DNA from 3 places in the Caulobacter sp. GW821-FHT10A10 genome. Region 2 is predicted to be linked to each of the others. Evidence: predicted binding sites of a transcription regulator. Region 2 holds the regulator's gene; each other region holds the start of a gene.
The links. The regulator LexA, encoded in region 2, represses DNA repair genes until DNA is damaged. The targets are predictions, from matches to a motif close to ATGTTCNCNANNTGTTCT.
Positions count from the first base shown of each region.

Region 1 (9,720 bases), on a different contig from region 2:
GCTCGACCTCCAGACGTGTTTCCGGATTTGGGGGATTTGGGGTGGCGAAGAGGTTTTCCGCGACGACGGCGGCATTGGCCGGCTGGAACCTGCTGGGGCGCGAACCGGCGTCCGTGGCGGTGTGGGGCCTGGCGCTGCTGGTGCTGATGATCGCGCCGCTGATCGGGCTTTATCTGCCGCTGATCGGCGACATCGCGCGCATGAGCGAACTGAACCAAGGCGCGGCGGCCCAGGACCCGGAAGCCTTCGCTCAGGTCATGGCCATGCAGATGCGCATGATGGCGGCCAATTTCGGCACCTTCGTCCTGCAGGTCCTGGCCCAGACCCTGGTGGCCGCCGCCATCTTCCGCGCCGTGCTCGAGCCGCAGGCCCGCAAGGGCTTCTACCTGCGCGTCGGCGCCAGCGAGGGCTGGATGCTGCTGCTGACGGTGATCTTCGTCATCGGCTGGTACATGGTCTACTTCGTCGCGGTGATCGCTGGACTGCTCGTCGGCTTCCTGACCTATTTCGCGGCCGGCAAGGTCGCCGGCATCGCGATCGGGATCCTGACGGTGATCGCAGGGCTGGTCGCCATCGTCTGGGCGCTGCTGCGGCTGTCGATGGCCTGGCCGATGACCTTCGCCGGCCGTCGCCTGGTGCTGTTCGAATCCTGGAGCCTGACCAAGGGCTCGTCGCTGCGCCTGCTGGGCATGGCGCTGCTGGCCACGCTGCTGGTCATGGCCCTGGAGATGGTCGTGGGCTTGGTCGTGCTGATCGTCGGGGCCCTGGCCCTTGCCGGGTCGTGGCAGGACCTGGCCAAGATCGCCGGACCGGACGAGTTCCTGCAACGGTTCTGGCCGTGGCTGGTCGTGGCCGCGCCGGTCCTGGCGCTGATCCAGTCGGTCGTGCTGACGATCTACATCGCGCCGTGGGCCAGCGCCTATCAACAGCTGACCGCGACCGCCGCTGGGGAGGCCGCCGCGCCGCCGCCGCCGCCCGCTCCGCCCGAACCGCCGGTCGAAAGCGGCCCCGAGGCCACGCCGGCGTAAAATCCACGCCACGCCCGCGCCGACTCGTCGTCTGATGGCGCGACGCGGGCTAGAGTGCCGGCGGCTGAGGGCTTGGGAGCGAAATGGGCGAGGCATCGATCGCGATCGGCGCGACGGCGCGGGCCGGGATCACCGGCGTGACCCGTCTTGCGCCCCGCACCTGGGCAGCCCTGGCCGCGGCCAGCCTGCTCGGACTGGCCGGACGCTTCGCTGGCGGCGGCTGGGTGCTGCTGGCCGACTTCCTCGCCGCCGCCCTGGCCTATGGCGCCCTCTACCGCGCCGCCTTCGACCGCCCGGCGGGCCTGGCCGGCCTGCGCTGGGGGCGTGAAGAGGCGCTGATGGCCGGGGTGCAGCTGTTGCTCGCCCTGATCTTCCTGGTGGTGATCTCCGTGCTGCTGGTGGTGGTCGGGGCCGTGTCCCTGGGCGTCGCCCGCGCCGCCGCGCCCGGTTTCGACGCCACCTCGTCCGAGGCCTGGAAGGCCGCGCTGTCGGGCCCCGTGGCCGCCTTCGCCGCGAGTCTCGCGCCGCTGGCCAGCCTTGCGGTCCTGGCCTGGCTGGCCGCCCGTCTGTCGCTGGCCCCGGCCGCCAGCATCGCCGCCGGACGGCTGCAGGTGCTCAGCGCCTTCGACCTGACCAAGGGCCGCGCCGGCCTGCTGGTGGCCCTGGGCCTGGTGTTCTACCTGCCCAGCGTGGTGATCGCCGTGGGCGGCCGCACCGCTCTCGACGGACCCGCCGCCCTGGCGCTGCAGGCCGTCGCCGTGGGGCTCTACTATTTCTGCGTCGCGCCGGCCTGGACGGCGGCCTGCGTCCACGTCTACAGACACGGCCCGAGCTTGGCCGTCGCCGAGCGGCCGGAAGCCTGACCATGATCGCCCTGTCGCCCATCGCCGCCGCTCTCGAAGGGCCGCGCACCATGCGCCGCCACCCCGCCTCGCTGCTGGCCTGGGGCGGTTTCTACTGGGCCGCCCTGATCCTGCTGTGGGTGTTGCTGGCCGTCGCCTTCGGCGAAGAGGTGCGGCGCGACCTGGCCCAGACCCGCTTCACCGCCGACCCCAAGGAAGTGCTGGACCTGATCGCGCACCTGGGCGGGGCCATGGCCCTGCTGATCCTGCTGGCGGCTGCCATCTGCGCGGTGCTGGCCAGCGCCATCCTGCGTTCGGTGCTGCACCCCGAGCAGAGCCGCGGGGCCTATCTGCGCCTGGGCGCCGACGAGGTCCGGCTGTTCGTCGTGGCCCTGATCACCTGGGCCGCGGCCCTGTTCGTCACCGCCATTCCCAGCGGCCTGGTGACCCTGCTGACCGCCACCCTGGCCGGCGCGGGCGCCCGCAGCGTCGCGGCCTGGATCGCCTTCCTCGGCGGCCTGGGCGTCATCGGCCTGTCGATGTGGGTGGGGGTGCGGCTGTCGCTGCTGTCGCCCCAGACCTTCGCCGAGGGCAAGATCAACCTGCGCGAGGCCTGGGTGCTGACCCACGGCCACTTCTGGGGCCTGCTGGGCATGTTCGTGCTGAACCTGTTCATGGCCTTCGTGCTGACGCCGATCGTCTTTTCGCTGGTCGGCGGCCTGCTGACCGGCGTCATCGCCCTGGTCGGCGGCGGCTCCAAGCTGTTCGTGCTGCTGGGCCTGCTGACCAACGTGTTGATCGCGCCGCTGATGTTCACCGTCCAGACGGTGATCCTGACCGCCGGACCGGCCCGCGCCTATCGCCAGCTGCACCCGGATATTTGAGGCCCGGGCTCTGTCCCTGGCCAACGAAGCTTGTTACGCGTTCCTGCCCTCTGAAACGCACTGACCGGGCGAGCTAGGAACCACGATGAAGACCTTTTCGGCGACGGACGCGGCGATCTCCGGCTTCGTCCTGGTGCGCGAGCATTTCAAGGCCGTGGCGGTGTGGATCCTGCTGGCCACGATCGCCTCGGCGAGCCTGAACTTGGTCAGCCTGATCTTCTTCGGCCCGCAGATGCAGGTGCTGGCCGCGGCCCAGCTCAGCGGCCAGACCGACACCGAGGAAGTGCGCCAGGCCATGGTCCAGATGGGGCCGTTCCTGCTGCTCTCGATCGTCTACATCCTGGTCTATTACGGCGTGCTGCAAGGGGCGGTCTACCGCACGGTGCTGCGCCCGGCCGAGCGGACCTACGCCGCGCTGCGTTTCGGCGCCGACGAGCTGCGGCTGATCGCGGTCAGCTTCCTGATCTGGCTTCTGATCACTGTCGGCGCCCTGGGCGTGGCCTTCGTGCTGGGCGTCGTCGTCGGCATCTTCGCGATCATCTCCAAGCCCCTGGCGGCCCTGCTTGGTCTCGTCTTCTTCATCGCGCTGTTGGGCGGTATCGCCTATGCCGGGGTGCGGCTCTCGCTGGCCGGGGTGCAGACCTTTGCAGAGCGCCGGATCGTGCTCTTCCGCGCGCTTCCGCTCACCGCCGGACGCTTCTGGCCGCTGTTCGGGGCCTATTTCGTAGCGTTCGTGATGGCGGTGATCGTCTATCTGCTGATCATGGCGATCATCTTCGCCCTGGGCACGGCCCTGAGCGGCGGAAACATGGCGTCGGCGGCCAAGCTCGTGCAGCCGGACTTCAGTTCGCTGGAGACCTTTCTAACCCCCATGGGCGTGTTGCAGCTGGCGCTGGGCGGACTGATGGCCGTCCTGTCGGGCGTCACGATGTACACGCCGGCGCCGGTCATCTACCGCGAGATTTCCGAGCCTGAATCGACGATCGATCCGAACGCGACCGGCCCCTTCGTCGTCTGATCGCGGCGAGCCCTTCCCTGAGGGGGGATCGGTAGAAAGAGAAAGGGCGGCGGGGTGACCCGCCGCCCTTCTTCGTATCAGGCCCGCTTGCTCTTCTTCAGCTCGCCCACCCGCGCCAGCCGGCGCTCCTCATGACGGTCGAGCAGCTCCTTGAGGTACTTGCCGGTCCAGCTGGCCTCGACCTTGGCCACGTCCTGGGGCGAGCCCACGGCGACGATCTGGCCGCCGCCGTCGCCGCCCTCGGGACCGAAGTCCAGCAGCCAGTCGGCGGTCTTTACGACGTCCAGGTTATGCTCGATGACGACCACGGTGTTGCCCTGGTCGACAAGCTCGTGCAGCACCTCCAGCAGCTTCTTGGTGTCCTCGAAGTGGAGGCCGGTGGTCGGCTCGTCGAGGATGTAGAGCGTGCGGCCGGTGGCGCGCTTGCTGAGCTCCTTGGACAGCTTCACTCGCTGCGCTTCGCCGCCCGACAGCGTCGTCGCCTGCTGGCCCACCTTGATGTAGCTGAGGCCCACGCGCTTGAGGGTCTCCATCTTGTCGCGGATCGGCGGCACGGCCTTGAAGAAGTCGGCGGCCTCCTCGACCGTCATGTCCAGCACGTCGGCGATGGTCTTGCCCTTGAACAGCACGTCCAGGGTCTCGCGGTTGTAGCGCTTGCCCTTGCAGATATCGCAGGTGACGTAGACGTCGGGCAGGAAGTGCATTTCGATCTTGATGACGCCGTCGCCCTGGCAGGCCTCGCAGCGGCCGCCCTTGACGTTGAAGCTGAAGCGGCCCGGGCCGTAGCCGCGCGCCTTGCTCTCCGGCAGCTGGGCGAACCAGTCGCGGATCGGGCCGAAAGCGCCGGTATAGGTCGCAGGGTTGGAGCGCGGGGTGCGGCCGATCGGCGACTGGTCGATGTCGATGACCTTGTCGAAGTTCTCCAGGCCCTCGATGCGCTCGTGCGCCGCCGGGGCGTCGCTGGCGTTGTTCAGGCGGCGCGCGGCGGCCTTGTAGAGGGTCTCGATCGTGAAGGTCGACTTGCCGCCGCCCGAGACGCCGGTGATGCAGGTGAAGGTGCCGACCGGGATCTCGCCGGTGACGTCCTTCAGATTGTTGCCCTTGGCGCCGATGACCTTGAGCATCTTCTTCTTGTTGATCGGGCGGCGCTCTTCCGGAACCGCGATCTCGCGCGCGCCGGTCAGGTACTGGCCGGTGACGCTGGCCGGGTTAGCCATGATCTCTTCGGGCTTGCCCTCGGCGACGATCTCGCCGCCGTGGACGCCGGCGGCTGGACCCATGTCGATCACGTAGTCGGCGGTGAGGATGGCCTCCTCGTCGTGCTCGACGACGAGCACGGAGTTGCCGAGGTCGCGCAGGCCCTGCAGCGATTGGAGCAGGCGGGTGTTGTCGCGCTGGTGCAGGCCGATCGACGGCTCGTCGAGCACGTAGAGCACGCCCGTCAGGCCGCTGCCGATCTGGCTGGCCAGGCGGATGCGCTGGCTCTCGCCGCCCGACAGGGTGCCCGAGCCGCGCGACAGGTTGAGATAGTCCAGACCGACATCGACCAGGAACCGCAGGCGGTCGTTGATCTCCTTCAGGATCCGCCGGGCGATCTCCAGCTGCTTATCGGAGAGGTGGCCTTCCAGGGCGCTGAACCAGTCGCGGGCCGGGCGGATGGCCAGGTTCGAGACGGCGGCGATGTCGAGGCCGTGCACCTTCACGGCCAGGGCCTCGGGCTTCAGGCGCTTGCCGCCGCAGGCCTCGCACGGGGTGTCGGACTGGTAGCGGCCCAGTTCCTCACGCACCCACGAGCTGTCCGTCTCGCGCCAGCGGCGCTCCAGGTTCGGCAGCACGCCCTCGAACGGCTTGTCGACCTCGTACTTGCGGGCGTTGTCGTCGTAGGTGAACTTGATCTTCTCGCCCTTGGAGCCGTTCAGCACCACGGTCCGGGCCTTTTCCGGCAGCTTGTACCAGGGCTCGTCCATCGAGAAGCCGTAGTGGCGCGCCAGGGCCTGAAGGGTCTGGGTGTAGAGCGGCGAAGGCCCCTTGGCCCAGGGCGCGACTGCGCCCTTGTGCAGGGTCTTGTCCTTGTCCGGGATGATCAGATCGGCGTCGAAGGCCAGCTTCGCGCCCAGGCCGTCGCAGGTGGGGCAGGCGCCGGCCGGATTGTTGAACGAGAACAGCCGCGGCTCGATCTCGGCGATGGTGAAGCCGCTGACCGGGCAGGCGAAGCGTTCGGAGAACAGGAGGCGCTTGGGCTCCTTCTCGCCCTCGTCGATCGTCGCCCATTCGGCCACCGCCAGACCGTCGGCCAGGCGCAGGGCCTGCTCGAGGGAGTCAGCGAGACGCTGCTCCATGCCGGCCTTGGTCACCACGCGGTCCACGACAACGTCGATGTCGTGCTTGAACTTCTTGTCGAGGGCCGGGGCGTCCTCGATCGGATAGTACTCGCCGTCGATCTTCAGCCGCTGGAAGCCGGCCTTCTGCCACTCGGCGATCTCCTTGCGGTACTCGCCCTTGCGGTCGCGAACGACCGGGGCCAGCAGATAGAGGCGCGTGCCTTCGGGCAGGGCGGTGATCTTGTCGACCATCTGGCTGATGGTCTGGCTCTCGATCGGCAGGCCGGTGGCGGGCGAGTAGGGAACCCCCACCCGCGCCCACAAAAGGCGCATGTAGTCGTGGATCTCGGTCACCGTGCCGACGGTCGAGCGCGGGTTGCGCGACGTGGTCTTCTGCTCGATCGAGATGGCCGGCGACAGGCCCTCGATCAGGTCCACGTCCGGCTTGCTCATCAGCTCCAGGAACTGGCGAGCGTAGGCCGACAGGCTCTCGACATAGCGGCGCTGACCCTCGGCATAGATGGTGTCGAAGGCCAGCGAGCTCTTGCCCGAGCCCGACAGGCCGGTCAGCACGACCAGCTCGCCGCGCGGAATGTCGACGCTGACGTCCTTGAGATTGTGCTCGCGGGCGCCGCGGACGCGGATGAAGTTCAGTTGCTCGGCCATGGTGTCCGGAACGCTCGAAGGTCGGATTGGGAGCCACGCGCGAGGCGCGGCGCAGCGGCTATATGTAGGGCTCTGGCGCGGCATTAACACAAGAACAACATGCGAACAAACGCCGCAGCCATCCTGCTGCCAGTCCTGCTGACATCAAATGTCAGCAGCGGGCGGTCCGGAGGGCGCAAAGCGGGCGCCGCGCGGTCGAATTTCGGACGCCATCGAAGCGTGAGCATGCGCCATCAGAGCAATCTGGGGTGGCGGGGCGATGCGGCGGGGGCGACGGGCGGTCGGACGGTGGGCGGTCGCGGCTCCGGCGGGGCTGGCGGCCAACCTGCTGCTGATCGGTCTGCTGTCGCTGGTCGAGCGCGGGGCGCCGCCGGTGGAGCCGCCGGCCATGCTGGTGGAGCTCGATCGCACGGAGGAGGAAGACCCGCCGCCCGCGCCGAAACGAGCGGCCAGGGCGTCGTCTTCGCCTTCGGCGACAAGCGCTTCCGAACCTCGGACCAGTCCCGACGGCGCCGCGCCCGCCACGCCGGGCGAAGGGGAGGGGGCGTCGCCCGCCGGACCGCCTGGACCCGCCGCACCGTCGATCGATCCCGCCTGGCGCGTCGATCCCAAGGCGGTTGATCGCTGGAAGCTGACGGAAGGCAATCCGGATTTCCGCTGGGGCCGCTACCACCGGGCCTGCAAGGGCCTCAGCAGCGAGCACCTGACCGACGAGGAGAAGGACAGGTGCTGGGGAAGTCTCGCCGCCAAGGCTCCGTCGCCGCGGATGGGACCCGTGGGCCGTCCCGCCCCGCCGCCGGCCAGGTTCGTACCCCGCGGCCTGCCGCCGCCCCCGCCGCCCTTCGCCGAGGACGCCCGCAAGCAGGCCCGCTGCGGCGCCTATCGCGCCGGCCGCGCGTCGCAGCCGCGCCTGCGCGACGGGATCTGCTGACCTCGCGGCCCAGCTTGCCGAACCCGGTTCGCGGGCGTAGAAGCCCGGCTCCACCCCTGATGGAGGCCGCCATGATCAGCCAGACGGAAGACCGCTTCGTCCTTCCCGTTTCCCTGTTCGTGGTTTCCCATGCCTGTCGCCCATTTGGCCTTCATCACGTTGGACTCCGTCTCCGCCGCCGCGCCTGACGGCCGCGTCCTCTTCGAAAACCTGAACCTGTCGGTCGGCGCCGAGCGCGTCGGCCTGGTCGGTCGCAACGGCGCGGGCAAGTCGACCCTGCTGGCGCTGATCGCCGGCGTGCGCGCCCCCCTGGCCGGGACGATCGCCCGCGCCGGCACGATCGGCGTGCTCGACCAGACGCCCGACCTGGCGCCGGACGCGATCCTCGCCGACCGCCTGGGCGTCGGCGCGGCCTGGCGGCGGCTGGCCCGCATCGAGGCGGGGCAAGGCGACGACACCGACTTCGCCGAGGCCGACTGGACCCTGTCCACGCGGCTGGACGAGGCCCTGGCGGAGGTCGGTCTGACCGGTCTCGACCCCGACCGGCCCGCCAGCGCGCTCAGCGGCGGCCAGCAGACCCGCGCGGGCCTGGCCGCCCTGCTGCTGGCAGCCCCCGACCTGATCCTGCTGGACGAGCCGACCAACCACCTCGACGCCCAGGCGCGGGATCTGGTGGGCGAGGTGCTCGACCGCTGGAAGGGCGGGGCGATCGTCGCCAGCCACGACCGCTCGCTGCTGCGTGGCATGGACCGCATCGTCGAGATCTCCAGCCTGGGCGCGGCCAGCTACGGCGGCGGCTACGACCTCTATGCCGAGCGCAAGGCGGCCGAGGTGGAGGCCGCCGGCCGGGCCCTGGACAGCGCCGAGCGCGACGAGCGCCGCGCCGCCCGCGAGGCCCAGGCCGCCGTTGAGCGCAAGGCTCGCCGCGACGCCGCCGGCAAGCGCTTCGCCGCCAAGGGATCAGAGCCCAAGATCCTGCTCGGCGCCCGAGCCGAGCGGGCCGAGAACACCGGCGGCAAGGAGCGCCGCCTGGCCGAGCGCCTGCAGTCGTCCGCCCGCGAGGCGGTCGAGAGCGCCGAGAAGCGGGTCGAGCGCGCACGGACCCTGGGCTTTGATCTGCCGCCGACCGGCCTGCCGGCGGGACGGCTGGTGCTGTCGCTGGAGGACGTCGCCTTCGCCTGGCCCGGCAGGCCGCCGGTGCTGGAGGGCGTCAGCCTGCGCCTCGCCGGCCCCGAGCGCGTGGCGGTGCGCGGTCCCAACGGCGCGGGCAAGTCGACCCTGCTGAACCTGGCGGCCGGCATGCTGGCGCCGACGGCCGGAACGGTCACGCGCGGCGTCCCGGCGGTGATGCTCGACCAGTCGTTGGCGATTCTGCGTCCGGACGAGACCCTGCGCGAAGCCTTCCAGCGCCTGCACCCCGCCGCCGACCGCAACGCCGCCCAGGCCGCCCTGGCCCGCTTCCTCTTCCGCAACAGCGCCGCCGACCGGCCGGCCGGTTCCTTGAGCGGCGGCGAACGCCTGCGCGCGGCCCTGGCCTGCGTGCTCGCGGGACCGACCCCGCCGCAACTGCTGATCCTCGACGAGCCCACCAACCATCTGGACCTGGACTCGGTGGCGGCCGTGGAGGCGGCGCTGGCGGGCTATGACGGGGCGTTGCTGGTCGTCAGCCACGACCCGGATTTCCTGGCCGGGATCGGGGTGGAACGGGAGGTGCTCCTCTGATCCCTCTCCCCTTGCGGGAGAGGGTGGCCTCCGAAGGAGGTCGGGTGAGGGGTCTCTCAGAACTATCGGACAGGCCTTTCGACCCCTCATCCGTCGGCTTCGCCGCCACCTTCTCCCGCAAGGGGAGAAGGGCCTACTTCCCCACCCGCGCCTTCACCTCGGCGATCAGGGCGTCCAGGCTCTCGACCTGCTTTACCCCATACTTCTCGCCGGTGATGTCGACATTGTCCTTGCGCCAGAAGCCCTCGGGGCACAGCACCACCAGCTTTCCGCTCCGCGCGTGCAGGCCCATCTCCAGCAGGCTGATC
Region 1 covers NZ_JBWKNV010000010.1:161,693-171,412, reverse strand. Annotated here, with positions in the region: gene AC07NS_RS23805 (hypothetical protein) at 42-1,028, shown strand; gene AC07NS_RS23800 (hypothetical protein) at 1,112-1,891, shown strand; gene AC07NS_RS23795 (hypothetical protein) at 1,894-2,754, shown strand; gene AC07NS_RS23790 (hypothetical protein) at 2,840-3,772, shown strand; gene uvrA (excinuclease ABC subunit UvrA) at 3,850-6,759, opposite strand; gene AC07NS_RS23780 (hypothetical protein) at 7,019-7,690, shown strand; gene AC07NS_RS23775 (ABC-F family ATP-binding cassette domain-containing protein) at 7,820-9,412, shown strand; gene AC07NS_RS23770 (nucleoside 2-deoxyribosyltransferase domain-containing protein) at 9,546-9,720, opposite strand, start outside.
Region 1: the regulator LexA is predicted to act here: its motif matches at 6,851-6,868, upstream of uvrA (excinuclease ABC subunit UvrA).

Region 2 (9,720 bases):
ACCTTGAGCGCGAACGCCACGTGTTCACCCAACTCCAGGATGGTCTTGGCGCCTTCCTTGACCTGCGGAACGGCGCCGGCGATGCGCGCTTCGGCGTCGGCCGGCAGGTCGGTCCCGGCGGCGGTCAGGGCCTTCAGCGTCAGGGCGGTCAGGCGCGCGTCGTCGGCCTGGCGCAGGTGCTGGCCGTTGATGAAGTTCAGCTTGGCCCAGTCCAGGCGGGCAGGGGCCTTGACCACGTCCTTGACGTCGAACCAGCTGATCGCCTGTTCGTCGTTGAACACCTCGTCGTCGCCGTGGCCCCAGCCCAGGCGCGCCAGGTAGTTGCGCATGCCCTCGGGGATGTAGCCCATGTCGGCGAACTCGCCGACGGCCTGCGCCCCGTGGCGCTTGCTGAGCTTGGCACCGTCGGGGCCGTGGATCAGCGGGATGTGGCCGAAGGCCGGCACGGTCCAGCCATTGGCCTGGTAGATCAGGGTCTGGCGGGCGGCGTTGTTCAGGTGGTCGTCGCCGCGGATCACGTGGGTGACGCCCATGTCGTGGTCGTCGACCACGACGGCCAGGTTGTAGGTCGGGGCGCCGTCAGCCCGCAGCAGGACCAGGTCGTCGAGATCGGCGTTGTTGAAGGTCACCGGACCCTTGACCTGGTCGTCGACCAGCGTCGTGCCCTCGGTCGGGCCCTTGAAGCGGATGACGTGCGGCAGGCTGGGATCGTTGGGCGGCGGTGCGTCGCGCCAGGGCGAGCGCAGGGCCGGGCCGCCGGCCCGAGCCAGTTCGCGCGCGGCGGCCAGCTCCTCGACGGTCATCCAGCAGCGATAGGCGCGGCCGGCCGCCAGCATCTCCTCGACGACGGCCCGATGGCGGTCGGCGCGGCTGTACTGGAAGACGACTTCCTCGTCGGACTTCATGCCCAGCCAGTCGAGGCCTTCGAAGATCGCGGCCACGGCCGCTTCGGTCGAACGCTCGCGGTCGGTGTCCTCGACGCGAATAAGGAACTTCCCACCCGTATGGCGTGCATATAACCAGTTGAACAGCGCCGTTCGGGCGCCGCCGATATGCAGGAAGCCGGTCGGCGACGGGGCGAAGCGGGTGACGACGCCGCTGGGGGCGGGGGAGGAACTGGACATAGGCTTCGAAGCTGACGGTCTGGAGGCCGCGGGGGCGGCGGGAGGCTCGGCGGCTGCGCGCGACGCAAGCGCCGGCCGCTGGGCGGCGCGTCTTAGCACGGCCGTTCGAAGGTGTCCTAGTCCCGCGGCGCTCGCTTCACAGGCGATCGATGAGGCAAGGCTCAACGCCGGCCGCTGGATGCTGTGGGCGCCGGTCGCCTTCGGCCTGGGCGCGGCCGGCTATCTGGAGCTGAAGGTCGAGCCGTCCTGGTCGCTGCTGGCCCTGGTCGCGCTGGCCTTGGCCGTGCTCGCCATCTGGAGCCGGGGCTGGCCGCGCTGGAGCGGCCTGGCGATTCCCATGACCCTGGCCGCCTTCGCGGCTTCGGGCGGCTTGGCCGGCAAGATCCGCTGCGACCGCGTCGCCGCGCCGGTCATGCCGGTCGAGCGGAGCGTGCGGGTGATCGACGGATTCGTCGTCGACGTGGTCTCGCCCGGCGCGGCCGGACCACGCCTGCTGATCGCGCCGGTGTCAATCTCACGGCTTTCGCCTTCAGCCACGCCCACCCGGATCCGCGTCAGCCTGGCCGAGGGCGAGACCGCGCCGTCGCCCGGTTCGCCCCTGCGGCTGAAGGCCATGCTGTCGGCCCCGCCGCCGCCAGCCGCGCCCGGGGCCTACGACTTCGCCCGCGACGCCTGGTTCAACGGCGTCGGCGGCGTCGGCTTCGTGGTCGGCCAGATCGAGGACGCCGCGCTGGATCCGCCGCCCTGGCGGCTGCGCCTCTCCATGGCGATCAACGCCGTGCGCTGGGACCTGGCCTCGCGCATCGTCGCGCGCCTAGGGCTGGACAGCGGCGGCATCGCCGCGGCCATGGTCACCGGCCACGAGGCCTGGGTGACGCCCGAACAGACCGAGGCCATGCGCGCCTCGGGCCTGGCGCACATCCTTTCGATCTCCGGCCTGCACATGGCCATCGTCGGCGGCTTCGTGTTCGCGGCCGTGCGACTGCTGATCGCGGCCTGGCCGTGGGTCGCCCTGCGGGTCTCGGGCAAGAAGATCGCCGCCGTGGCCGGTCTGGCGGCCGTCGGCGCCTACCTGATCATCTCCGGCGCGCCGCCGCCGGCCCTGCGCGCGGCGATCACGGCGGCCGTGGCTTTCCTGGCGATCCTGGCCGACCGCCAGGCCGTCAGCCTGCACGGGCTGGCCCTGGCGGCCCTGATCATCCTGGTCGCCCAGCCCGAGTCGGCCGGCGCGCCCGGCTTCCAGATGTCGTTCGCCGCCACCGCCGCCCTGGTCACCCTGGCCGAGGCCTGGCCGCGCCAGCCGCGCGAGATCTCGGTGCCCTGGCCGATCCGCTTCACCCAGGCCGCCATGGGATGGCTCGCCATCAGCGTCGGGGCCAGCTTCGTGGCCGGCATGGCCACCGGCCCCTTCGCCATGCAGCACTTCAACCGCGTCGCCGTCTGGGGCTTGCCGGCCAACCTGGCGGTGTCGCCGCTGTCGTCCTTCGTGATCATGCCGTTCCTGGCGGTCGGGGCCGTGCTGGAGCCGCTTGGCCTAGGCGCGCCGTTCCTGGCCGTCGCCGGCTGGGGCATAGACGCCATGACCGCCATCGCCCGCTGGTTCGCCGGCGCCCACGGCGCCCAGCAGGTGGTCGCCAGCGGCCCGCCCTTCACCCTGGCCCTGTCGTTCCTGGGCATCATGCTGCTGTGCCTGTGGAAGGGCCGGCTGCGCTGGCTTGGTGTTCCGCTGGCTCTCGCCGTCGCGCTCTGGCCGCGCCCGGCGCCGCCCGACCTGTGGATCGCCGCCGACGGCGCCACGGCCGCCGCGCGCCGGGGCGGGGAGGCGGTGCTGCTGCGCCCCGACGCCCGCCGCTTCGGCGCCGATCTCTGGGCCCGTCGCCGGGGTCTGACGCCCATCGCCGGCAAGGACTTCGCCTGCGACCGCGTCTCCTGTGCGCCGCTCGCGTCGGCCCCGGTCGCCGTCAGCCTGTCCTGGACCCGCCGCGCGCCCGACTACGCCGGCCTGCAGCGTCTCTGCGCCGGGGCGCAGGTGGTGGTGTTGCGCGGACCGCGTCCCGCCGTCCTGCCGGCCGCCTGTCACGACGCCGTCGTGCTGGCGGGCGAGGATTTCGCCGCTCGCGGTTCGGCCGAGCTCTGGCGCCGCCGCGACGGCTGGTGGATCGTCTGGGCCCAGCCCCTGCGGGGGAGGCGTCCCTGGGTGACGACTGCTGACAGAATTGCGCAAGAACCGGGCGGATAACGCCAGCTGACCGGTGTAGCCGGCCCTCTGCTTTCTCGAGTGAAGGACTACCGATGACCGACGCCGCCAACTTCGCCGCCCGCCGCGCCGCCTTCCGCGCCCTGCACGCCGACGGCTTCTTCGTCCTGCCCAATCCGTGGGACGCCGGCGGCGCGGTCCGGCTGCGGAAGCTGGGCTTCAAGGCCCTGGCCTCGACCAGCGCCGGCATGGCCTGGTCCTGGGGCCGCGCCGACGGTGAGGTCACGGTCGATGAGGTGCTCGAGCATCTGCGCGCGCTGGTCGCCGCCACCGACCTGCCGGTCAACGCCGACTTCGAGGCCGGTTTCGCCGACGCGCCCGAAGGCGTCGCCGCCAATGTCGCCCGCGCCGTCGAGACCGGCGTCGCCGGCCTCTCGATCGAGGACCGTATCGGCAAGGATCTCTACGAGCTGCCAGACGCGGTCGCCCGCATCGCCGCCGCCCGCGCCGCCATCGACGCCTCGGGCCAGGACGTGATCCTGGTCGGCCGCACCGAAGGCTTCCTGATCGGTCGCGACGACCTCGCCCCGACCATCGAACGGCTCAAGGCCTATGCCGACGCCGGCGCCGACTGCCTCTACGCGCCGGGCGTGACGAAGTACGACGACATCGCCGCCATCGTCGCGGCCGTGGCGCCCAGGCCGGTCAACGTGCTGCTGTGGGGACCCGACATGAAGCTCGCCGACCTGCCGGGCCTGGGCGTGCGCCGCGCCAGCACCGGCGCGGCCCTGGCGGCGGCCGCCTGGGCCGGTTTCGACGCGGCGGCCAAGGAACTGGCCGGTCTGGATCGCTGATCAGCGGACAGTGATGTCCGGAGCGCCGCGACGGATGCGGTATTCGAGCGTGATCAGCAGATCGCGGCCGGCGGTCGGCCGTCCGTCCCGCGTGACGGCGTCCACGTCGTGCCTGGCCAGCAGCTTGAGGGCGGCCAGACCAAATTCGGGGCTGTTTGACGGTGTTACGTTCAGCACGGCGCAGTTCGTCAACACGCCCTTGCTGGCGATCGTGCAACGCGCCTGGACGTCTCCAGTCCTACCAACCCGCATGGCGCGATCGGGATAGAAGCCGCCGAGCTGGCTGGAGGCGTGGAACCCGATGTCCGCGAGCGTCAGCGGCGGTTCGGCCGCCGGCGCTTGCAACGCCAAGGCCAGCATCACTCCGATCATCGCGGTCATCCCCTCTGGCATCCCCTCTCTGGTTGTCGATCGTGGCTAGGACGCTTCGGGGGTGAGGTTCGAGGGCGCGGACCTGCCAGGTTCGCGCTCCTGCGCCGTCATCGGTGCGGTTCGACCCGCTCTAGAGGAGCTCCAGCGACCAGATCTGGTCGACCAGGTCGTGGCCGAACTGGCGGCCCGGCGTTTCGCGGACCAGTTGGAAACCCGCCCGTTCATAGAGCCGACGAGCGGCGGTCAGGGCGCTGACGGTCCAGAGGTCCAGCCGTTGGTAGCCGAGCGCGCGGGCGCGGGCCACGCAGGCCTCGACCAGCCGTCCGCCCACGCCCAGTCCGCGCGCCTGCGCTTCCACATAGAGCAGCCGCAGCTTGGCGACGCCCGGCGCATCGCCGCGCACCAGGAAGATCGAGCCGACCATCCGGCCGCCGGCCTCCGCGATCCAGGCGTCGTCCCGGGTAGGATCGAAGTTGTGGTGGAAGTCGGCCAGGATCCCCGCGACCAGCGCCTCGTAGTCGCCGTTCCAGCCGTACTCGGCCGTGTAGAGGGCCTGCTGGCGGGAGGCGACGAGGCCCAGGTCGCCAGGCCGCAGGGCCCGCAGCGTCACCTCCGGCGCGCCGCCCTCGAACACGTCGTTGATCGCGCCGGCCGCCTCGATCAGGCGCGCCCGCTGCAGCGGATGCAGCCCCTCGATCAGGGCGCCGACGCTGGCCCGGGTGTTGGCCTCAAGAGCCGCGAAGGTCGCGCGGCCCTCGTCGGTCAGGGTCAGCAGCTGGTGGCGGCCGTGCGCCGGGTTTTCGCGCGCCGTGACCAGGCCCCGCTCGGAGAAGCGCTTGATCGTGCGGCTGACCTGGGCCGGATCCAGGCGCAGGGCGCGGGCGAGGTCGGCGGCCACGGGATCGGTCCGGTTGGCCAGTTCGTAGAGGACCCGCGCCTCGCTCAGCGTGAACGGGCTGCCGTCATAGCTGGCGTCCAGCAGGCCCAGGCGGCTTGTGTAGACGCGGTTGAAGGCCCGCAGGGTGGCGACGTCGGTGTCGTGGCGATCGGTCATGCGGCCTCCAATGTTGATCGCGTCAATATTGGAGTTTTGTTGATTGAGTCAACACAAGCGTGAGGGGCGCTTCTCGCAACGAAAAGGGACGCGACCTTCCGATCGCGTCCCTTCGAAATCCCGGCCTTCAGGCTGTCGCCGTCAGTGATAACGACGGATCAGGCCCACCAGCTTGCCCTGCACCTCGACCTGGTCGGGGCCGAAGATGCGGGTCTCGTACTTGGGGTTGGCCGCTTCCAGGGCGATCGAGCCGCCTTTCTTGCGCAGGCGCTTCAGCGTGGCTTCCTCGCCGACCAGGGCGACGACGATCTCGCCGCTGTTGGCCGTGTCGCCCTTCTTGATGATCACATAGTCGCCGTCGAGGATGCCGGCCTCGATCATCGAGTCCCCCTGCACCTCGAGGACGTAGTGCTCGCCGCCGCCCAGCATGGTCTCGGGCACCGGCAGGCGGTCGCGTTCGTGCTGGATGGCGTCGATCGGCGTGCCGGCGGCGATGCGGCCCAGGATCGGCAGCTCGCGGCTGTCGTTGGCGACCGGCAGGGTCGGGGCAGGGGCCGAAGGAGCGGGGCCGCCGCCTTCCAGCACCTGCGGCCGGAACGCGCCTCGGCCCTTGGGCGGGGCGGCCGTCGTGGCCTGCTGCGGCAGCTTCACCACCTCCAGCGCCCGGGCCCGGTGGGCTAGGCGACGGATGAAGCCGCGCTCTTCCAGGGCCGTGATCAGCCGGTGGATGCCCGACTTCGACGCCAGGTCCAGGGCCTCCTTCATCTCGTCGAAGGAGGGGGAGACGCCGGTCTCCTTGATCCGTTCGTGGATGAACATCAGCAGCTCGTGCTGCTTGCGGGTGAGCATGACGGCCTCGCAAGTCGTCGCGGAACAAACCGCAAACCTTTCGAGTGTTCTCTAGGTGTTCTTGGTTAAGGTCAAGTGAATTACAGCGACCGGCGTTCTGCCAATTTGCTTGCAGCGCCCATGTCAGGACCTGCGTCCTAAGCGACTGATTTTACGCCGGATAAGTCCGCCGTTCTCAGTCGGTCGCGCAGGGCCGCGAAGACGAACCGAGCCGTGATTTTCCGTAGACGGTGCGATCGCGCCGCGCCCGAAGCGCCGAGAATATCACCGCCGATACCGCGATTCCCGGCCCGCGGCCCCTGATTCACAGCCGCTGGAAAGACCGATTCCATCGCGGGCCGGCGCCGCTTTCCCACGAGAACACCACCATCTCGGCCCGGCCGACCAGGTTCTCGAACGGCACGAAGCCCATACCGATCTGCGCGGGCAGATTGGCGTCCACGGCCGGGTTCCAGGCGCAGCGAGCCTGGCCGGGCGGGATCGGGCCCGGGTCGAAGCGGCTGTCGAGCGAGTTGTCGCGGTTGTCGCCCATCACGAAGTAGCAGCCCTCCGGCACGCGATAGACCGCGGTGTTGCCGGCCGCCGTGCGCGGGCCGTAGCTGTTGATCAGGTGGGTCCCGCCACCCGGCAGGGTCTCGGCGAAGTGCTCGGTCGGCAGCACGCCGAACGGCGTGTCCTCCATCCGCGTCCCCAGCGGCCGCAGAGCCACTGGCGCGCCGTTGATGCGCAGCACCCCGTCCACCACCTGCAACTCGTCGCCGGGCAGGCCGATCAGGCGCTTGATCACGTCGGTGCGGCCATCGCCCGGTTTCTTGAACACCACCACGTCGCCGCGCGCGGGCTCGCGGCCCATCAGCCGGCCATGGCCGATCTGCGGGCTGAACGGCGCCGAGTGGCGGCTCCAGCCATAGGCGAACTTGTTCACGAGGATGCGGTCGCCGATCAGCAGGGTCGGCTCCATCGAGCCGGACGGGATCAGGAACGGCTGGCACAGCACGGTGCTCGGCACGACCACGATGGCCGCCGTCAGCGCCAGGGTCTTGGCCCATTCGATCAGATGGGTACGAAGCGACGTCTTGCCGGCGGTCATGCGAAAAGCCCCTCGATGTCGAACACCGAGGGGCATTGAGAAGCGCGAGCTTGGCCGAAACGTGGCCGAGCGCCGTTACGGGAAGTCTAGCCGATCAGCTCGCGCGTGGCGGCCGTGACGTCGGCCTGGCGCATCAGGCTTTCGCCGACCAGCATGGCCGTGGCCCCGCAGGCTTCCATCCGCACTACGTCGGCATGGGTGAAAAGGCCGCTCTCGGTGACCAGCAGCGAGCCGGCCGGCGCCAGCTGGGCCAGGCGCTCGGTCACGGCCAGATCGACCACGAAGCTCTTGAGGTCGCGGTTGTTGACCCCGAACAGGGTGGCGCCCAGCTTGCCGGCGCGCTCAGTCTCGGCCTCGTCGTGCACCTCGACCAGGGCGTCCATGCCAAGGCGCGCGGCCTCGGCCATCAGCTCGGCCGCCAGGGCGTCGTCGATCATCGCCAGGATCACCAGGATGGCGTCGGCGCCCAGGGCGCGGCTCTCAGCCACCTGCCACGGGTCGACCAGGAAGTCCTTGCGGATGCAGGGCAGGGCGGTCGCCGCCCGGGCGGCCACCAGATACTCGTCGGCGCCCTGGAAGCTCGGGCCGTCGGTCAGCACCGAGAGACAGGCCGCGCCGCCGTCCTCATAGGCTTTCGCCAGCACCGGCGGATCGAAGTCGGCGCGGATCAGGCCCTTCGAAGGCGAGGCCTTCTTGATCTCGGCGATCAGGGAAAGCTTCCCCGGCGCGTGTTTGGCCTCCAGCGCCGCCTTGAAGCCGCGCGGCGCCGAAGCGGTCTTGGCGGCGGCGTCCACGTCGCCTTGCGAGCGCACGGCCTTCCGGCCGGCGACGTCCTCGCGCTTGTAGTCGGCGATCTTGGCGAGAATGTCGGTCATGCGGTCACAGGTTCGGCGTTGGTAGCGGCCACGAGGCCGGCGAGGGCGGCCTTGGCGCGGCCGTCGTCGAGCACGGCTCCGGCCAGCTCCACGCCTTCGCGCAGGGTCTCGACCTTGTCGGCCACCAGGAAGGCGGCGGCGGCGTTGAGCAGCACGATGTCGCGATAGGCGCCGGTCTCGCCGTCGAGCAGGCGGGTCAGGGCCGCGGCGTTGAAGGCCGGGTCGCCGCCGGTGATCTCGGCCAGCGAGGCGCGCTGCAGGCCCACGGCCTCGGGCGTGATGGTGAAGAGGCGGATCGCCCCCTCGCGCCATTCGGCCACCTCGGTCTCGCCGGTGATGGTCAGCTCGTCCATGCCGCCGCCGTGCACCGACCAGGCGCGTTCGGCGCCCAGGGCGCCCAGCGCACGAGCGATCGGCTCGACGAAGCGCGGCGCCGAAACCCCGACTACCTGCCGCTTGGCGCCGGCCGGATTGGTCAGCGGACCCAGCAGGTTGAAGATGGTGCGGAAGCCCAGCTGCTGGCGGATCGGCGCCACGTGCTTCATCGCCCCGTGGTGCGACTGGGCGAACAGGAAGCAGATGCCGGCGCTGTCCAGCGCGGCGCGCTGCTGCGTCAGCGTCGCGTCGATATTGACGCCCAGGGCCGCCAGCACGTCGGCGGTGCCCGACTTGCTGGTCACAGCGCGGTTGCCGTGCTTGGCGACCTTCAGCCCGCCGCCGGCGGCCACGAAGCCCACGGCGGTGGAGATGTTCAGGGTGTGGAGGCCGTCGCCGCCGGTGCCGCAGACATCGACGACGTCATAGGGGTGTTCCAGATGCACGGCGGCGCGGCGCATGGCGCGGGCGCAGGCGGCGATCTCGCCCACGGTCTCGCCGCGCAGGCGCATGGCGGTGACCGCGGCGGCCACCTGGGCCGGGGTGGGCTCGCCGCGCAGGCAGGCGCTGAAGAAGACCTCGGCGTCGTCTTCCGAAAGGGTCTGGCCGTCGGCCAGCTTGGCCAGCAGGGGCTTGAAGGCGTCGGACATGTCTCTAGCCCCGTCCTAGACCCAGATCTGGGCGTCGCGGCGCACGCCAGCCAGGTCGAGGAAGTTGGCCAGCAGCTGGTGGCCGCCCTCGGTGGCGATGGATTCGGGGTGGAACTGCACGCCGTGCACGGGACGGGTCTTGTGCTGCACGCCCATGATCTCGCCGTCGGCGGTCCAGGCGGTGACCTCCAGCTCGGCCGGCAGGTCTTCGCGGCGCACGGCCAGGCTGTGATAGCGGGTGGCGGTGAACGGGTCGGGCAGGTCCTTGAAGATGCCCTTG
Region 2 covers NZ_JBWKNV010000008.1:259,745-269,464, forward strand. Annotated here, with positions in the region: gene gltX (glutamate--tRNA ligase) at 1-1,124, opposite strand, end outside; gene AC07NS_RS21870 (ComEC/Rec2 family competence protein) at 1,303-3,363, shown strand; gene AC07NS_RS21875 (isocitrate lyase/PEP mutase family protein) at 3,417-4,175, shown strand; gene AC07NS_RS21880 (TonB family protein) at 4,176-4,556, opposite strand; gene AC07NS_RS21885 (bifunctional helix-turn-helix transcriptional regulator/GNAT family N-acetyltransferase) at 4,678-5,601, opposite strand; gene lexA (transcriptional repressor LexA) at 5,743-6,450, opposite strand; gene lepB (signal peptidase I) at 6,755-7,540, opposite strand; gene trpC (indole-3-glycerol phosphate synthase TrpC) at 7,627-8,415, opposite strand; gene trpD (anthranilate phosphoribosyltransferase) at 8,412-9,440, opposite strand; gene AC07NS_RS21910 (anthranilate synthase component II) at 9,456-9,720, opposite strand, start outside.

Region 3 (9,720 bases), on a different contig from region 2:
GGCGAAGGCCCCGATGATCAGGGCCTTCATCAGGCCGAAGCGGGCGACGATGACGCCGCCCAGGAACACGCCAATCATCGAGGCGATGATGCCGAACACCTTGCGGATCTCGGCGATCTCGGTGAGCGAGAAACCGAGGTCGCGGTAGAACGGGTTCATGATGTTGAGCACGAAGTCCGAGACCCGGTAGACGCAGATGGCCGCCAGGATCAGGCCGGCCACGCCCGAGAAGCGGGTCGTGAACTCCTTCAGCGGCTCGCCGAAGGCCTTGGACATGTAGACGCCAGGCTTGGTGCGCAGCCCCGGGATCGGCCAGGCGGCGATGACGATGACGCCCAGGCCGACCAGGGCGCCGAAGAGTTGCAGCCAGACGCCGTTGGGCTTGGCGGTCCAGGCGTCGGCCAGGGCCTCGCCCCCGACCAGCTTCGACAGCAGGCTGGCGTCGCCAGCCAGGCCCGAGCCCAGGATCAGGGCCCCTAGGGCGATGATCGCCAGGCGCAGCAGCCATTCGGCGACGACCAGGACCTGGGGTTGGGCGACGTCGTCGGTGTGGATCGGGCGGATGGTGTGGGCGGCCTCGCGCGGCGCCCACAGGGTGGCGCCGAGGCCGATCAGCACGGCAAGGGCCATCAGGGCGTAGGAGAAGTTCCAGCCGAAGCGCTCGGCCAGGAGCAGCGGCACGGCGCCGGCCATGACCATGGCCCCGCGATAGCCCCACTGCACGGCCACGGCCATCGGGCCCTGGCGCTCGGCGTCGGCCACCTCGATGCGCCAGGCGTCGATGACGATGTCCTGGCTGGCGGTGAGAAAGCCGGTCAGCACCGCCAGGGCGGCCAGCAGACCCAGATTGGTCGCGGGGTTCAGGGTCGAGATGGCCCAGAGGCCCAGCATGATCCCGGCCTGGCAGACCAGCATCCAGGCGCGGCGATGGCCGAGCAGGCCGTGGAGCACCGGGATCTTCGTCCGGTCGATCAGCGGGGCCCACAGGAACTTCAGCGAGAACGACAGGGTGGCCAGGCTGAAGAAGCCGATCACCGACAGCGACAGGCCAGCGTCCCGCAGCCACAGCGATAGGGTGTCGAAGATCAGCATGTAGGGCAGGCCGGAGGCGAAGCCGAGGCCCAGCAGAGCCAGGGCCCGTCGCTCGCCGAACACGGACAGGGCGCCGAGCAGGCTCTTCTTTGGCGGGGCGCCGGTCGGCGTGGTCTGCTCGGTCATGATCTTCCCCGAAGACGGGGAAAGCGCGCGTCCCGTCAGCGGGCGACCTTGGCGCGCGTCGCGACGTTCGTCCAGCGGCGCGGGCGGTCGGGGCCGGTCCAGCGCGACAGGGCCTCGCGCAGGGCGGCCGGGGTCAGCGGCTTGACCAGGAAATCGTCCATGCCGGCCAGCAGGCACTGGCGACGGTCCTCGTCGAAGGCGTCGGCGGTCAGGGCCAGGATCGGGGTGTCGACGCCCTTGGCGCGAACGGCGCGGGTGGCCTCCAGGCCGTTCAGGCCCGGCATGCGCAGGTCCATGAACACTAGGTCGTAGGTCCCGCGCGACAGGGCGGCCACGGCCTCGTCGCCGCTGGCGATGCGATCGACCGTGCAGCCCTCGCGCTCCAGCAGGGTGCGGGCCAGCAGGGCGTTGATCGGATTGTCCTCGGCCAGCAGCACGCGGGCGCCGGGGGCGGCGGCCGGGGCGATGCGGTCGTCCTGGGCCTCGGCCGGGGCGACGATGGCCTCCAGGGCGGCGTCGATCGGCTTGGCGGCCAGCACCTGCGTGACCAGCGAGGCGCGGCGCAGGGGCTTGATCAGGTAGCCGCTGAAGCCGGCCTTCGACAGGCTGGGGATCAGGTCGCGCTGGTCGGGGGTCAGCAGGGCCACGGCGGCGCGGCCGACGGGCGCGGCCAGCGGCTGGTCGGGACCGGCCAGGGCGGCGTCGATCAGCAGCACGGCCTGGCGTGGCAGGGTCTCGACCTGGGCCAGGTTGGAAAGGTTCTTCACCCAGGCGCCCGAGGCGATGGCCTGAGCGCCGACGGCCTCGCGGACCACCGGGTTGGGCGAGACCACGGCGACGAACCGGCCTTCCAGGGGAGGAGCGGCGTCGGCGGGAGCCTGGCGCTCGAACGGGGCTTCGAACCAGAAGTCCGCGCCGCCGCCTGCGGCTTCGCCCACGCCTGCGGCGCCGTCCATGGCGGCGGCCAGGCGGGCGACGATGGCCAGGCCCAGGCCCGCGCCGCCCAGCTGGGCCTGGTGCGAGGGATCGGTTTGGACGAAGGCTTCGAAGATGCTTTCGCGCTGCTCGGGGGCGACGCCCGGCCCGGTGTCGGCCACCGAGAAGCGCACGCGGCCTTCGCCGACGTCGCGGGCGGTGATCAGCACGCCGCCCTTTTCGGTGAACTTCACGGCGTTGCCGGCGAAGTTCAGCAGCACCTGGCGCAGGCGGCCCTCGTCGGCCAGCAGCGGCGGCAGGCCGCGCTCGACCGCCCAGCCGATCTCGATCTTCTTCTCGTGGGCGCGCGGGCTCATCAGCTCGGCCACCTGGCGCAGCAGGTCCTCGATGTGCACGGGGGCCAGATGCAGCTCCAGCGCCGTGGCGCCCAGGCGCGCGAAGTCGAGCACGTCGTTGACCAGCGAAAGCAGATGGTCGCCGCTCTCGCGCAGGGCGGCGACATAGGAGCGCTGCTCGGCGGTGAGCCTGGTGTTCTCCAGCAGACGCGCCATGCCCAGAACCCCGTTCAGGGGCGTGCGGAACTCGTGGCTCAAGGTGGCCAGCTGTTCGGCGGAGACGGCGTCGCGGGTCTTGGTCATGGCGCGTGAGTGTAGGGGGCGGGTGTTAAGGGGCGGTGGAGGCGAGCGCGGAATCCTTCTCCCCTTGCGGGAGAAGGTGGCGGCGAAGCCGTCGGATGAGGGGTCTCTCAGATGTGAGACCCCTCCACCCGGCCTGACTGCTGCACGCGGTGTTGAGTTTTGAGAGACCCCTCACCCGACCTCCTTCGGAGGCCACCCTCTCCCGCAAGGGGAGAGGGCACGGAGAGGCGATCTCCCGTGAAAACTCACGAAAGCTGATGGGGAGGCGCGGAGCGGCTGGGCGGAGCCCGGAGACCGTGATGTGTTTTAGCGTTTCGGCTTCGTCTGACCGCTCCGCCGCATCATTGGCTCGGAGGGGCCAGAGGCGCGGGTGTTGTTTCAACCCAAGGCCCAGCCTTTCCCCCGGACGGGCAGGACCAACAGCCCCGCGGTGATCCGGCGGCGGCCTCGGCTGATCCTGTTAGGCCGGTTTAGCGATCCCGGCCCTGTCGACCCGCTCGTTTCGTCACGGAACGGCTTGGCGGCCCAATCACGCCTTCTGAGCGATCCTGCAAACCCGCCCTTCCCATGACGCCCCAAGCGGCCCCGCTCGATGCGATCCACAGCCGCTAACTCGGGCCGGTACCAAGAGCCCTCCCCATGGCTGGGATGGGTTTGATTATGGGGCGGCTCGAGAAGGTGGGGATAAGTTGGGGTTATAAAGTTGTAGGGCGTTGAGTTGGTTGGACTCTTTTCCGCGTTCACCGTGTGAGTGATGTGCGTTGAGCCCGATCCTTCTCCCCTTGCGGGAGAAGGTGGCGGCCGAAGGCCGACGGATGAGGGGTTTCTCAGACGGGAGACGCTCCGCCCAGCCTGGCCGCTCCACGCGGCTTTGAGTTCCGAGAGACCCCTCACCCGACCTCCTTCGGAGGCCACCCTCTCCCGCAAGGGGAGAGGGATCGGGAGGAGAGCGGCCAGCTGTTCGGAAGCTGAAAACGGCCCCCCTCCGTCGCTCCGCGACACCTCCCCCAGAGGGGGAGGGTCAGATCGTTTCCATCTCTCCCACCGTGCTTGTCCGCCGGTGGGCGAGGGCTTCGGCGATGTGGACGCGTTTGACCGAGGCCGCGCCTTCCAGGTCGGCGATGGTGCGGGCCAGGCGCAGGGTGCGGGTCCAGCCGCGGGCGGAGAGGCGGCCGGCTTCGGCGGCGCGGGTCAAGAGGGTGCGGCCGGGCTCGTCGAGGGCGCAGATCCGCTCCAGCAGTTCGCCCTCGGCGCGGCCGTTCAGAACCTCCGGCGTGCCGGGCATGACGTCTTCGGCGCGCTCGGCTTGCAGCCGGCGCGCGGCGGCCACGCGGGCGGCGACCTCGGCCGAGCCTTCGCTGGAGGCCGGCAGGGCCAGGTCGGCGGCGGTGACGGCGGGCATGTCGACGGCCAGGTCGATGCGGTCCATCAGCGGACCCGACACCCGGCCCTGGTAGTCGCGCTGGCAGCGTGGGGCTTTTCCGCAAGCGCCGCGCCCGGCCCCGCCGTGGCCGCAGCGGCAGGGGTTCATCGCCGCCACCAGCTGCACCCGGGCCGGATAGCGGATGTGGGCGTTGGCGCGGGCGACCATCACCTCGCCGGTCTCCAGCGGCGCGCGCAGGCTGTCGAGCGCCTGGACGCCGAATTCGGGCAGTTCGTCGAGGAACAGCACGCCGTTGTGGGCCAGCGACACCTCGCCCGGCTTGGCCTTCAGCCCGCCGCCGGTGAGGGCGGCCATGCTGGCGCTGTGGTGGGGGCTGCGGAAGGGCCGGGCGCGGGTGAGCGTGCCCTTGGCGATCAGCCCGGCCACCGAATGGACCATCGAGGTTTCCAGCAGTTCGCCCGAGGTCAGCGGCGGCAGCAGGCCTGGCAGGCGCTGGGCCAGCATCGACTTGCCCGAGCCGGGCGGGCCGACGAACAGCAGGTTGTGGCCGCCGGCCGCAGCGATCTCCAGCGCCCGCTTGCCCTGCTCCTGGCCCTTCACGTCGCGCAGGTCTTTCGCCCGCTCGCCCTCGACCACCGGACCGGGCGCGGGGGCGGAAAGGATCTGGCTGCCCCGGAAGTGGTTGATCAGGGCCACCAGCGAGCGCGGGGCCAGGATCCGCGTGCCGCCCGCCCAGGCGGCTTCCGGCCCGCAGGCCTCGGGGCAGATGAGGCCCAGGTCCATGGCGCCGGCCGCCATGGCCGCGGGCAGGGCGCCGGCGCAGGCGACGATGCGGCCGTCGAGCGACAGCTCGCCCATCGCCGCCCAGCCATCCAGCGCGTCGGCCGGGACCACGCCCATCACCGCCAGCACCGCCAGGGCGATCGGCAGGTCGTAGTGCGTGCCCTCCTTGGGCAGGTCGGCGGGGGCCAGGTTGGCGACGATGCGCTTGCCCGGCATCGACAGCCCGAGACCGGCGAAGGCGCCCCGCACGCGCTCGCGGCTTTCGGCCACGGCCTTGTCGGCCAGGCCGACGACGGCGAAGGCGACCTGACCGCCGGTCAGCTGCACCTCGACGTCGACGCGACGCGCCTCGACGCCCTCGAACGCCACCGTGACGACCTTGGCCGCCATCCCGATCCCCCGGTTTTTGTCCTAGTTATCCACAAGTCCAGCATGGGGACCGGTTCGGAGCAAGAACAAAAATCGAACGTTTTGAGAAAGTGTGACGATTCAGTATACTAGCGCTACTTGTTCAAGCAGAGGTTGATCGGATGGCTTCGATCCGATCCCAGAGGATCGCGGCGGCGTCGATTCCGCTGAACCGCTTCAACTGCTGCGCGCCGGTGGGCGAGGTGACGTTGATCTCGGTCAGGTAGTCGCCGATCACGTCGATGCCGACGAACAGCAGGCCGCGCTTCTTCAGTTCCGGGCCGATGATGGCGCACAGTTCCTTGTCGCGGGCGGTCAGTTCGACGGCCTCGGCGCGGCCGCCGACGCGCAGGTTCGAGCGCACCTGGCCGGCGGCCGGGACGCGGTTGATGGCGCCGACCGGCTCGCCGTCGACCAGCAGCACGCGCTTGTCGCCCTTGCTGACGGCCGGAACGAATTTCTGGGCGATGACCTGCTCGCGGCTGATCATGGCGTGCAGTTCGAGCAGGGCGTCGAGATTGGGATCGTCCGCCAGCAGACGGGCCACGCCCGAGCCGCCGCCGCCGTAGAGGGGCTTCAGGACGATATCGCCGTGGCGGGCGCGGAAGTCGTAGATCGCCTCGTGGTCGGAGGTGATCAGGGTCGGCGGCTGCACGCCCGGGAAGTCGGTGACGAACAGCTTCTCGGGCGCGTTGCGCACCTCGGCCGGATTGTTCACCACCAAGGTGTGGGGGTGGACCTTCTCGAGGAAGTAGGTCGCGGTGATGTAGGCCATGTCGAACGGCGGATCCTGGCGCATCAGCACCACGTCGACGTCGTCCTTCATGTCGAGCACGACGGTCTCGCCGAGCTTGGCGTGCGCGCCCTTGTCGGCGAACACCTCCAGCGGCTGGGCGCGGGCGAAGACGCGGCCGTCCTCCAGGGAAAGCTTGTCTGGCGTGTAGAACCACAGCTTATGACCGCGGTTCTTGGCCTCCATCATCATCAGGAAGGTGGTGTCGGTGTCGATGTTGATCCCCAGGACGGGATCCATCTGGACGGCGACTCTCAGCGACATGACGACTCCGGGGCTTTCTGGACGCCGCACAGGTACACGGTTCCGCGGCGCTGGTGTCTAGTTAAGTCGAAGCTGCGCGATTGCGAGGGGTCTCGTGAGATCCTTCTCCCCTTGCGGGAGAAGGTGGCGGCGAAGCCGTCGGATGAGGGGTCTCTCAGAACGACCCGTTTTCACCCAGCCGATCTGCTTGTCGCGGCGGATCGGGCTTTCGACCCCTCACCCGACCTCCTTCGGAGGCCACCCTCTCCCGCAAGGGGAGAGGGATCAGTTGAGCCGCAGCCGCACCCGCTCCCGCGCCGCCCGGGCGGCGATCGTCGCGCCGCCGTCCAGGGTCTGCGCGCGCGACAGGGCCTGCAGCGCCCCGGCCAGGGCGCCCTGGCCTTCGCGGGCGGCGGCGACGTCGAGCCAGGGGTGGTGGTCGGTGGGGTCGAGCAGAGCGCGGCGCAGGGCCGAGCGCTCGGCGCGAGCCCAGTCGCGGGCCTGCTGGGCGCGGGCGAAGATGTTGTTCTGCAGGCGGATCAGCACGGCGCGGTCGGAGATCGGGGCCATCAGCTGGTCGAGGCGCGCGGCGACGTCGGGCATCAGGCCGGTGCGCAGGGCCCGGCGCGACAGCTCCGACGGCAGCACCACCCGGCCTTCGCTGAACGGATCCAGCGCCAGCGGGCCCTCGTCGGTCTCGATGCGCAGCAGGAAGTGGCCGGGGAAATCGACGCCGAACACCTCCAGCCCCGCCTCCCGCGCGGCGTGGATGTAGAACACACCCAGGGCCACGGGCAGGCCCTTGCGGCGCTCGGCGATGGCGATGACGTCGGCGTTGTCTGGATGGTCGTAGGTCAGCAGGTCGCCGGTCAGGCGCAGGTCGCCGGCCATGGTCTCGGCGATGGCCTCTTCGGGCGATTCCAACTGCAGGCGGTTCTTCAGGCGCTCGACGGCCGAGCGGGCCAGGTCGAGGGCCGGTTGCTCGTCGCGGTCGGGATCGTCGTGCACGGCGCAGGCCGTGGCCGCCTCGAACAACGGGAAGCCGTCGTCGTCGTGCTCGCCGGCGCGGGTGAGGATTTCCTCGGCTTCGTCGCGGGTCATGCCCAGCCCCTCCCGTCATCGGGCCAGGCGTCGGGCACGTGGCGAGGCGGGCGGCCGGGCGACATGGCCAAGAGGTCCAGGCGCACGGCCATGCCCTTCAGCCCGGCGCGCGAGGCCGCGGCCAGCGCGCCCGCGCGACGCAGGCGCATCCGTTGTTCGAAGCTCACCGCTTCCAGCGCCGCCTCCAGGCTCGTCCGGCTCTTGACCTCGACAACGATCAAGACGCGTCCGCGTTGCGCGAGGATGTCGATCTCGCCCGCGCGGGTGGCCAGGCGGAAGCCGAGAATGCGGTAGCCCTTCAGCATCAGCCAGGCGGCGGCGAGCGCTTCGGCCCGGCGGCCGGAGCGTCGGGCGGCCGCGCCGCGCGCACTGCGGATCTCGCGGAAGGGGCCGGCCGTCATCCGGCCTCCTTCAGGGCCAGGGCCTGGCGGTAGAGGTCCTTGCGTGACAGGCCCAGAGCCTTGGCGACCTCTGAAGCGGCCTCGCCCAGGGGCAGGCGGGTCATGGCCTCGCGCAAGGCGGCCTCGGCGTCGTCGGCGCTGGCGGCCTTCTCCTCGCCGGGGCCGACGAGGATGACGATCTCGCCCTTGGGGGCCTCGAAGCGGGGATCGACGGCCAGTTCGCCCAGCGGACCGCGCACGCAGGTCTCGTAGAGCTTGGTCAGTTCACGGCACACCGCGCCCGGACGATCGGCGCCGAACACGGCGGCCATGTCGGCCAGGGTGTCGTCCACCCGCGAGGCGCCTTCGAAGAAGATCAGGGTGGCGCGGACGTTGGCGAATTCCTCGAGGAAGGTCTTGCGCGCGCCACTCTTGGGCGGCGGGAAGCCGGCGAACAGGAAGCGGTCGGTGGGCAGGCCGGCCAGGGTGAGCGCCGCAAGGGCGGCGGAAGCGCCGGGGATCGGGAACACCGGATGGCCGGCCGCGATCGCCTCGCGGGCCAGGCGGTAGCCGGGGTCGGAGACCATCGGCGTGCCGGCGTCCGAGACCAGGGCCACGCGCTCGCCGGCCTCCAGCCGCTCCAGGATGGCGGGGATGGCGCGCTCGGCCACGTGTTCGTCGTGGCGCTCCAGCTTGGTCTTGATGGAATAGGCCGACAGCAGCTTGCCGGTGACGCGGGTGTCCTCGGCCAGCAGCAGGTCGCAGGCGGCCAGCACGTCGAGCGCCCGCAGGGTGATGTCGCGCAGGTTCCCGATCGGCGTGGCCACGAGATAGAGGCCGGGCGCGAGGGGGGCGTCGGACAGGACGGGCGGGGGAAGCAGACGGCTCAAGACGCGGAACTATCCTTGTGCGGGGCGCTCGCCCCCGAGAAGCAGTCGCGAATAGGTATCAGGTCGCCAGCACGGCCGTAAGCCGGTCGAGCACGAGCCGGCCCTGCCGCGTGGCGCGCAGGCGTATCGGGTCATCGACCAGAAGCCCGGACTCGACCAGCGATTTCACCTTGGGCGTGTCCGGACGAAGGTCGAGGGCGGCCATTTCGGAAAAGGCCACGCCGTCGTCGATGCGCAGGCCCAGCAGCAGGCGCTCCTCGGCGGCCTCGACGGCGGAGAGGTCCTCGCGCTCGAAACCGGTTCCGTCGCGGGCCACGGCGGCGATGTAGTCAGCGATCTTGGCGCGGGCGGTGGTGGCGACCTTGCCCGACGGCAACGTCAGGCGGCCGTGGGCGCCGGGGCCGACGCCGACATAGTCGACGCCCCGCCAGTAGACGAGATTGTGGCGCGAGCGGGCGGCCGGCCCCCGGGCGTGGTTGGAGACCTCGTAGGCGTCGAAGCCGGCGGCCTCCAACACCTCCTGCGTCGTTTCGAACAGCTGGGCGGCCAGGTCCTCGTCGGGCGGGACGATCCTGCCGCGCCCCACCGCGCGGTCGAAGGCGGTGCCGGCCTCGATGGTCAGCTGGTAGGGCGAGACGTGCTCGGGTCCGTAGGCCAGCATTTCGGCCAGCTCCTCGCGCCAGGCGGCGTCGGTCTGGCCGGGGCGAGCGTAGATCAAGTCGACCGACAGGCGCGGGAAGAGGCGAGCGGCCGTGGCGACGGCGCGGCGGGCCGAGCCGGCGTCGTGGTTGCGGCCCAAGAGCTTCAGCGAGGCGTCGTCCAGCGCCTGGACGCCCAGCGACAGCCGCGCCACGCCAGCGTCAGCCAAGGCCTCGAAGCGGCCGGCCTCGGCGTCGGTGGGATTGGCCTCGAGGCTGATCTCCAGGTCGTCGGCCGGGCTCCAGAG
Region 3 covers NZ_JBWKNV010000002.1:827,063-836,782, forward strand. Annotated here, with positions in the region: gene AC07NS_RS08770 (AmpG family muropeptide MFS transporter) at 1-1,218, opposite strand, end outside; gene AC07NS_RS08775 (response regulator) at 1,254-2,792, opposite strand; gene AC07NS_RS08780 (YifB family Mg chelatase-like AAA ATPase) at 3,814-5,349, opposite strand; gene gshB (glutathione synthase) at 5,471-6,424, opposite strand; gene AC07NS_RS08790 (SirB1 family protein) at 6,689-7,504, opposite strand; gene AC07NS_RS08795 (YraN family protein) at 7,501-7,905, opposite strand; gene rsmI (16S rRNA (cytidine(1402)-2'-O)-methyltransferase) at 7,902-8,774, opposite strand; gene hemW (radical SAM family heme chaperone HemW) at 8,833-9,720, opposite strand, start outside.
Region 3: the regulator LexA is predicted to act here: its motif matches at 5,423-5,440, upstream of AC07NS_RS08780 (YifB family Mg chelatase-like AAA ATPase).